One region of the Shewanella sp. NKUCC06_TVS genome, then DNA from elsewhere that is predicted to be linked to it. Evidence: predicted binding sites of a transcription regulator. Region 1 holds the regulator's gene; each other region holds the start of a gene.
What was found. Region 1 encodes MetJ, which represses methionine synthesis genes. Its sites were predicted from a motif close to TAGACGTCTAGACGTCTA; they were not measured.

Region 1 (3,285 bases):
TGTACTTCAAGGGCGGCGCGGCGGCTGCGGCCTTAGCATCGTTAACGTCTGGGTTATGGGCAAGCGTGTTCTGGATAGGCGTTGTCGGTATAGGTTTTGGTATTCCATTGCTGTTTATGCTGCTACCCGCCGCGACTCGCCACACTAAGGGCGCGATGATCATGGTGGCTTGTGCGAGCTTAACGGGCGTACTCGCCTTAAGACACTTTATTGTGTACGCAGGGCAAAGCTATTTAAGCTGAGTGTAAGCTGGCTTTACATATTGATAGATAAAGAAAAAGCACTGGCAATGTCAGTGCTTTTTTATTGTTTGAATCGTGAGAAGGTTTGCCAGTATAAGCAGGACGCTTATTGGGGTAATAACTCGATAACCGACTTCACCGTTAGCACTAAGGCGCTGATACTGCACAGGACTAACGTCGCCATCTTTGTCTTCTCTTTATCGACACGGCCCACTAATCGTCCTGCGACTAAGTAACCTAAAATCACTGAGGGGAGCAGCATCAACGACAGCCACAGATGTTTTAATTCTAATAAGCCAGTGATCGCTAAAATGATCAGTGCAATCATGGAGCTAAAAATGAAGAAGGCCGACAGCGCTGCGCGAAACTGCGAGGCATCTTTGCCTGCCAACAAAATCGCCATCGGTGGGCCACCAATCGCGGCGATATTGCCGAAGATCCCTGAAACCACACCTGCACCGAAGAGGGTTTTCTTATTCACTGGCAGGCTGAATTTATACAGGCTGAGGATCACTGCGACAGTCACAATGGCGGCGATGGATAAACCCAGTATGGGCTGAGGCGCAAACAGCAACAGGCTCGCGCCGATAAAACCGCCGGGCACGCGACCTAGGAGCGCATATTGCAAGCCATTGAATTCTAAGTGACCGCGTTCACGCACTAAGGTCAGCAGGGCGATGGAGAAACCCATAGCAATAACAGGCGCAGGTACAAGTTGTGGATCGACGATATACAGCAAAGGACTGGCGACAACCGCAAGTCCAAACCCAATCAGACTTTGGGTTAAGGCGCCCAGAAACACGACCAGCGAGGCTAAGGCGAGTGTCTGTGGATCTATCATAGAAAACATAGGATTTCCTATATCCCAAACCAACTCAAGATGGTGAAATTTAAAGTTTGAAGTCGCTTGGGTATAAACAAAAAGGGATCGTTAACGATCCCTATTGATGAGCACTGTGATATGACTTTGAAAGCGACGAGTCGCTATTCCATGTCTTCCCACTCGATTCCCATTTGATCCATCAACAACTTGGCTTCTGCGGGAATGCTGTCTGGATTATCTTTTGACAGATCTTCATCGTTGGGCAATGGCTGGCCAGTGTAGGCGTGCAAAAATGCCTCACACAACAGCTCGCTGTTGGTGGCGTGACGCAAATTATTGACCTGACGACGAGTACGTTCGTCCGTGAGGACCTTAAGCACTTTGAGCGGAATAGACACAGTAATTTTTTTTACTTGTTCATTCTTCTTGCCATGTTCAGCATAGGGGCTGATGTATTCCCCATTCCATTCAGTCATTGACTCACCTGTTATAACGCTAAATTCGGGGCAGATTTTAAACCCTTACAAAGAACAGTCAAATTATTGCTACTATTTCTTTGTGATTGCAAACAGATTTCTTTATGTTCAGACGTCTAAACGTCTTCACGCCTATTGACGATGGCGTTGGGCTTAGGTACATTTAGACGTCCAGACATCTCTATCAGTCTATCGAATTTAGGAGTCCACCCATGGCAGAGCGTCAATTAGCCACACTGGCAGTGCGTCAGGGTATCGAAAGCGATACTCAATATGGCGCAGTTGTGCCACCGATTTATTTGTCGACTAATTACGCCTTCGATGGTCATAAAAATCCCCGCGAATTCGATTACAGTCGTTCAGGCAACCCAACTCGCTGCATTTTAGGTGAAGCATTAGCCCAATTAGAAAAGGGCGCCACTGGCATAGTGACGTGCACTGGCATGGCGGCCATCACCTTAGTGACCACTTTGCTCGGCCCTGATGACCTATTAGTTGTGCCCCATGATTGCTATGGTGGTTCCTACCGTTTATTTACCAACTTGGCGAAGAAAGGCCAGTTTAAGCTCATTGTGGTCGACCAAACCGACAGCCAAGCGTTAGCCGCCGCTATTGCGCAGAATCCCAAGATGGTGTGGCTCGAAACCCCATCGAACCCGTTATTGCGTGTGGTAGATATCGAAGCCATTGCTAAGGCGAGCCATGGGGTCGGCGCGCTGGTGGTGGTAGATAACACTTTTTTATCGCCAATATTGCAACAACCCCTATTGTTAGGCGCGGATATCGTTATCCACTCCACCACTAAATATATCAATGGTCACAGCGATGTGGTCGGCGGCGCTGTGGTCGCCAAAGACGCGCAAATCGGCGAAAGCTTACATTGGTGGTCGAACACTCTAGGCTTAACGGGCTCAGCCTTCGACAGTTATCTGACCCTGCGCGGCCTGCGTACCTTAGCGGTGCGTATTCGCGAGCATCAAGCCAATGCCCAGCGTATTATTGAGGTATTAACCCAAAGCCCTGTGGTGAGCAAAGTCTATTACCCCGGTCTTGCGGATCATCCAGGTCACGCCATTGCGGCCAAGCAACAACAGGGCTTTGGCGCTATGCTGAGCTTTGAGCTCAAAGGCGGCGAGGCCGAAGTGGTGGCCTTTTTAGGTGCACTCAGCTTATTTAGCGTGGCGGAAAGTTTAGGTGGCGTCGAAAGTTTAGTTGCAGTGCCCGCCACTATGACCCACAGAGCCATGGAGCCGCAAGCGCGTTTTGAGGCAGGTATTAAGGAAACCCTATTGCGTCTATCGGTGGGTATTGAAGATGCCGCCGATTTAGTTGCAGATATTCAAGCAGGATTAGCCGCCGTTGCGGCTTGTCAGTAGAGGAATAATAGATGGCACGTTGTCACTTACATAAATTTGGTGGCTCCAGTTTAGCGGATGCCGATTGTTATCGCCGAGTCGCCCATATCCTGTTAACCCACGGTCATAGTGATGATCTCGTGGTGGTCTCTGCGGCGGGTAAAAGCACGAATTTCCTGTATAAATTATTAGCGCTGCGTGATGCGGGTCAGCTATGGCAAGAAGAATTACAAGTGCTGATCAGCTACCAACAGGGGTTGATTGAGCAGTTGTTGTCGAATGAACAAGCCCGAGATCTGCGTGAGCGTTTGGCCACTGATAAAGCGCAACTCATCAGCTTGTTGTCTTTAGATGAGCGCAACGAATACCAAATCAACCATGTGGTGAGT
Region 2 (3,285 bases), on a different contig from region 1:
CACATTGAGCGCGACTGACGGGCCCAATGATGGGTTAGTGTCACTGTCATTCACGGGGCTGTTAGTTTGGATTGCGGAAAGTTTCACCTAAGCGGCGCTCCTATCGAGTCCAAACCTGTATAAAAAAGGTTGTGCATATTGTCATCTGCTCCCTCGAGTCACCCGCTCGAGAACTAAGGCTGCACGCAGCGATAACAGAAATAGGCAGGTCTCCTGACTTGTAGAAAAGAAGGAGCTAGGCTCTAGAATCTAGGCGCTTCTTTAAACTACTCACAGTTGCGGGCACAGTTCGGGCTGACTGACGAGCAGCTCCCCGATTCCCTATTATGTTTGGGTTGATATGCTCTTTGTTAACAACGCCACTGTGAATTAAAACAACGGAGCGATTCGAACAAAGAGAGTCTATTCCCAACACCTATTTCTGCGACGTTATCACTCATTGCGCATGTAATACGCTATCTCGTTCAAACGTCAGGGAAAAGCATTATCCTACATCTATCCCATTAGGCAATGCTGTTTAAATCAGAATATTTTCATGTCAGCTTATTCTCGCCAAACAATCACGCCTACACCATATCGCCTAGGTCGTGAAATAAGGCCTCAACACCTGCGCCCACTCGGCCAATCTAAACGCCAATAGCAGGCACCCTGTTCATCTTGCAGCACATTAATAGTCACCACGGCCGCCACGGGTAAATCGAGTTGACTATAAAACCCCACCGCCCGTTCAACCCCTAGGGCACGCGCCATTAAGTGACGGATCACCCCGCCGTGGCTCACGACCCACACTTGAGTGGCTGGCATATTGTCAGCGTTTTCATTAATGGCACTGTTTTCATTACCCATTTTATGTGAGTCAAGGGTCAATCGTTCAAACTCAGCGGCGAGTATCTGGTCAATCGTCCCATTCACCCGCGACTCAAAACTTGCCATAGTTTCACCATTAGGCGGCGGAGTTTGCCAAGGATTTTGCCAATACGCCGCTAAGTGTTCGCCCTCTTGTTGATACAGTTCATCGAGCCGACAACCATCCCAATCACCAAAATCAATTTCCTGTAAACCCGACAAACACTGCGCCTGTAATGGCCTTGACTCAGATATCAGTGCTGCCGTCGAATGCAGCTCGGCGGCGAAAGCGTGGGCAAAATCGGCGCAGCGGCGTGAAGTCGAGCTATAAATCGCGCTACACACGCTGGCCTGTGACTCAACTGCTGCCGACATTTGTTGCCAACCCTTTTTGCTTAAAGGCACATCCACACGACCCCGCAAGATAGCGCCGCCTTCACACTCACCGTGGCGCAACAATAACAATCGAACTTGTTTCATATATGCCTTTTTAGTTAGGGACTAGATGCTAGGAACTCAAGCCGAGGGCCTAAATTCTTGATTCTCGATTCTCGCTCCTAATGCCTTTGACTTTCATCTTGCCCTGACAATCATAAGTCGCGTATTATGGACGTCTATACGTTTAAATGTCCAAAACAAATTTTTAAGAACAAGTATTCAAAAAATGTCGGCTGACGACAATAAAATGCACTTAGCATAACAATGGCCGATTTTTGGACTTAACTTAGCTGTATTTAAGGTAACTATTTATGACGATACCCTCAACCAAAGCCAGCCAAATATTAGCAGACATTCGCAAACAGCTTGCAGAGCGCATTCTGATCTTAGACGGTGCAATGGGCACTATGATCCAAGGCTACAAGCTGGAAGAAGAGGACTATCGCGGCGAACGCTTTAAAGATTGGCACACGGATGTCAAAGGTAACAACGACCTCTTGGTCTTGTCACAGCCTCACATCATCAAACAAATTCACACCGACTACTTAAACGCCGGTGCCGACATCATTGAAACCAACACCTTTAACGCCACCACCATCGCCATGGCCGATTACGACATGCAGTCACTGTCCGCCGAAATTAACTTAGTCGGCGCGCGCCTCGCCCGTGAAGCCTGTGATGAAGCCTTTGCTGCCACAGGCATTCCACGCTACGTCGCCGGTGTGTTAGGCCCCACTAACCGTACGTGTTCGATTAGCCCTGATGTGAACGACCCTGGCTATCGCAACGTCAGCTTCGATGAGTTAGTGACTGCTTACAAAGAATCCACTAAGGCGCTGATTGAAGGCGGCGCGGATATCATTATGGTCGAGACCATATTCGATACCTTAAACGCCAAAGCCGCACTGTTTGCGATTGAATCCGTATTCGATGACTTATTTGGTCAGCATTCTAAAGACAGATTGCCGATCATGATTTCGGGCACCATTACCGATGCCTCTGGCCGCACACTGACTGGCCAAACGACCGAAGCCTTTTACAATTCCCTTCGCCATATCAAGCCCTTATCTATCGGTCTTAACTGTGCACTTGGGCCAAAAGAGCTGCGCCCGTACGTCGAAGAATTATCCCGCATCAGTGAGTGTTATGTGTCGGCGCATCCGAATGCTGGCCTGCCGAACGAGTTTGGCGGTTACGATGAAACGCCAGAAGACATGGCGAATGTGATCGAAGATTGGGCGCGCGAAGGCATGCTCAATATTATCGGTGGTTGTTGTGGTAGTACGCCTGAACATATCCGCGTGATCCGCGAAGCAGTGAGCCGTCACGATCCACGTATTTTGCCGGACATTCCGGTCGCTTGCCGCTTGGCCGGTTTGGAACCACTGACTATCGACGCCCAATCCCTGTTCGTTAACGTGGGTGAGCGCACCAACGTCACAGGCTCGGCTAAGTTTTTAAAGCTGATCAAAGAAGGCAAGTTTGAGCAAGCGCTCGATGTCGCCCGCGAGCAGGTCGAAAGCGGCGCGCAAATCATCGACATCAACATGGACGAAGGCATGCTCGATGGCGCCGAGATCATGCACAAGTTTTTAAACTTAATAGCCTCTGAGCCCGACATCAGCCGCGTACCGATTATGATCGACTCCTCTAAGTGGGAAGTGATCGAAGCTGGCCTCAAATGTATTCAAGGCAAGGGCATAGTTAACTCGATTTCCCTTAAAGAAGGCGAAGCCAAGTTTATCGAGCAAGCCACCTTAGTGAAACGCTACGGCGCGGCGGCCATTATCATGGCGTTCGACGAACAGGGTCAGGCCGACACTAAAGCGCGTAAAATCGAAATTTGTACCCGCGCTTATCGGGTGTTGGTCGATAAGGTCGGCTTTCCGCCCGAAGACATCATCTTCGACCCGAACATTTTCGCTATCGCCACGGGTATCGATGAACACGACAACTATGCCGTCGATTTTATTGATGCCATTAAAGCAATTAAGGCCACCC
Region 3 (3,285 bases), on a different contig from region 1:
GTGTGATTAAGTCATTGATTGATAATCAACAACAGACCTTAACCATCGAAGCGTTCGAGGCGTTAGATCTCGATCAGGATCTGCGTCAAGAATTTATGATCGCCCATAATTTGCGTCAGACCCGTAATCCTAATTCATCAGGGTTGATACTGCGCCGTGTCTTGTCTATGCGTGGATTGTTGATGAATCCGCTGTAATTTGTCGATGCTATGAAATAGTCATTTGACTCAATAAACAAGCCTGCATTCGCAGGCTTTTTACTCTATGTCACCCGCATTAATTCGTCTTCTGCTGGCGGGATAAACCTTCCCTCGCCACCAGTTGTAACCAATTTTGGATCAATGCAGAGTTAGCACTGTGGCGGCGATAGGCACCAAATAGCGGTCGTTTCAGACCTTCTTGGCCGAGTTTTACCGTAGCGAGACTCAGTCCATGTCCTTCATTAATCGACCAGCTTGGCAGTGCGGCTATGCCGTCTTTACAGGCGATGCGTTGCAATAACATCATGGTTAAATCACAGGTTTTTTGCTCGCCCGCCTCTATGCCCGCAGGCTCTAAAAAGTGGCGATAAATATCTAAACGTGTCAACGGCACTGGATAACTGATAATAGGCAAGTGTGCTAATTGCTTAGGGGTGACATAGGCTTCTTTCGCTAAAGGATGATCCTTAGCAACCACTAACTTCACTTCAAAATCAAACAAATGCTGGTAGGCGAGTGAATGCCCAGGCACAGGATCTGAGGTTAATACAATATCCAGTTCACCCATTTCTAAGGCATTGAGCGAGTCGAACAGATGACGGCTCGATAAGTCTAACTCGGCTGCCGGATGATCTTGCCTAAATTGCTCCATTACAGGCATTAACCAGCGAAAACAGCTATGGCACTCAATGCCGACCCGCAACTGATTGGTTTCGGTTTCCAGCCCATTCTTCAAATCTGTCTCGGTTTCTAACACCTTAGGCAAAATTTCTTCGGCCAGATGCAGCAGGCGTGCACCTTCTTGGGTGAATGACAGTGGCTTACTCTTACGCACAAAAATGGGCGAGTTAATCCTTTGCTCCAGCTCCTTAATCTGGTGGGAGAGGGCGGATTGAGTGACAAAACGTTTTTTGGCTGCGCCCGCCAAACTGCCGCTTTCTTTCAGGGCCATTAAGGTTCGCAGGTGTCTTAGTTCGATCATGTTCACTCCAAGTGAATTTCGCTCATGTTGTGCTTGAAATCAATTCGGTTGCTGGCATAGAGACTAACACAATAAACTTCTAGACGTCCAGACGCCCATTGTTATTTATCAAGGCTGAAATGCTGAAAAGTGCCAAGAGAAAACAATCTGGTGGGTGCAAGTGCCGAATATGGCTTATCTCAAATAAAGGAAGATAGTGTATGCAATTAAATAGTCTTGGGTTTCCCCGTATTGGGCGTCGTCGTGAATTGAAATTTGCCTTAGAAAAATACTGGCGTGGTGAGAGCACTCAGGCGGAATTACGTGAAGTGGCGAGTGAACTTCGCCGCACCCATTGGCAGTGGCAAGCTGCTGCGGGCATTGAGCAAGTTCCCGTAGGTGATTTTGCCTTTTATGATCAAGTGCTGACCTTAAGCGCGACTTTAAATGCCATTCCTGATCGTCATCGTGGTGAAGGGGCAATCGATCTCGATACTTTATTCCGTGTTGCCCGCGGCAGAGCGCCAACGGGCCAAGATGCGCCAGCCTCTGAAATGACCAAGTATTTCAATACTAACTATCACTATCTGGTACCTGAGCTCAGCCAAAACCAAGTGTTTTCGATTGCCTATGAGCAATTTTTCGATGAAGTCAGCGAAGCGCAAGCACTAGGCTATAAAGCCAAACCTGTTCTACTCGGCCCAGTTAGTTACTTGCACCTTGCTAAAACTGTGAGTCAAGAGTTCGATAAGTTAAGTTTATTACCGAATTTATTAGCTGCTTATGCTGACATTTTGGCGCGTTTTGCTGCTCAGGGAGTGCATTGGGTACAGCTCGATGAGCCCATTCTCGCATTGGAATTGGATGGCGAATGGCAAGCGGCTATGACTGAGGCGTATCAAGCACTCAGCACTGCGAAGGTGAAGATCCTTCTTACCAGTTATTACGGCGGTATCGCTCACCATCAAGCACTGGTATCAGCCTTGCCGGTCGCGGGTTTGCATGTCGATTTAGTCACAGCGCCGGATCAATTGGCAGTCTTTGCCAATGCGCTTGGTCAAGATCAAATTTTGTCGGCGGGTGTGGTCAATGGTCGCAACGTGTGGGCGGCAGAGGTGGATTTGATTGCCGAACGCATAGGCGCGGTTGCCCGTGATCTCGGAGATCGCTTGTGGATCGGTACTTCTTGCTCACTCCTGCATAGCCCTGTGGATTTAGAGGTGGAAGCCACGCTTGAGCCTGCGCTGCGTCAACAACTCGCGTTTGCGAAGCAAAAATTACTCGAACTGGCCAATGTGCGCCAATTGCTACTGGCACCTGAATCTATCGCGGCAAAAGAGATTGTGCAAACCTGTTTGGCACGCCGTGAGGCGAAAGCGCAGGCCGCCGACAGTCAAGTGATTGCCCGCGTTGCCGCGTTGACATCTGCCGATTATGAGCGCGTCAGTGATTTCAGCGTACGCCAAGCTGTGCAGCAGCAGAAATACCGTTTACCTCTGTTGCCGACCACCACCATTGGCTCCTTCCCACAAACACCAGCAATCCGTGGACTACGCAGTCGTTGGCGCAAGGGCGATCTGAGTGATGCACAATATACAGAGCAATTGCAGCAAGTCACCCGCGATACAATCGACCGCCAGCTTAAACTCGGTATCGATGTACTGGTTCATGGTGAGGCCGAGCGCAACGATATGGTGGAATACTTTGGTGAGCAGCTTGCGGGCGTTGGCTTTACCAAAAATGGTTGGGTGCAAAGTTATGGTTCACGCTGTGTTAAGCCGCCGTTGATCTATGGTGACGTCAGTCGTCCAAAGGCGATGACGGTCGATTGGGCCGAGTTTGCCCAAAGTCTCACCGACAAACCTGTAAAAGGCATGTTAACTGGTCCTGTGACGATTCTGCATTGGTCATTCGCCCGTGAAGATATCGGCCGCGATGTGATTGCGACTCAGCTGGCGCTGGCGATCCGTGATGAAGTGGTGGACTTACAAAATGCCGGTATTGGTATTATACAAATTGATGAGCCCGCCTTCCGTGAAGGTCTGCCATTGAAACAAAGTGAATGGCAAGCCTACTTAGATTGGGCGGTGAATGCCTTTAAACTCAGCGCTGCTGGCGTGACTG

Region 2: the regulator MetJ is predicted to act here: its motif matches at 1,454-1,471, upstream of metH (methionine synthase).
Region 3: the regulator MetJ is predicted to act here: its motif matches at 1,255-1,272, upstream of metE (5-methyltetrahydropteroyltriglutamate--homocysteine S-methyltransferase).

What each region holds. Positions count from the first base shown of each region.
Region 1 covers NZ_JAHKQX010000004.1:197,944-201,228, reverse strand. Annotated here, with positions in the region: gene nrfD (NrfD/PsrC family molybdoenzyme membrane anchor subunit) at 1-242, shown strand, start outside; gene KO531_RS06250 (sulfite exporter TauE/SafE family protein) at 349-1,092, opposite strand; gene metJ (met regulon transcriptional regulator MetJ) at 1,227-1,541, opposite strand; gene metB (cystathionine gamma-synthase) at 1,754-2,917, shown strand; gene KO531_RS06235 (bifunctional aspartate kinase/homoserine dehydrogenase II) at 2,929-3,285, shown strand, end outside.
Region 2 covers NZ_JAHKQX010000008.1:36,622-39,906, reverse strand. Annotated here, with positions in the region: gene KO531_RS10480 (ABC transporter ATP-binding protein) at 1-87, opposite strand, end outside; cobalamin riboswitch at 186-379, opposite strand; gene KO531_RS10475 (histidine phosphatase family protein) at 601-1,326, opposite strand; gene metH (methionine synthase) at 1,596-3,285, shown strand, end outside.
Region 3 covers NZ_JAHKQX010000002.1:342,935-346,219, reverse strand. Annotated here, with positions in the region: gene KO531_RS03575 (HDOD domain-containing protein) at 1-197, shown strand, start outside; gene KO531_RS03570 (LysR family transcriptional regulator) at 277-1,182, opposite strand; gene metE (5-methyltetrahydropteroyltriglutamate--homocysteine S-methyltransferase) at 1,383-3,285, shown strand, end outside.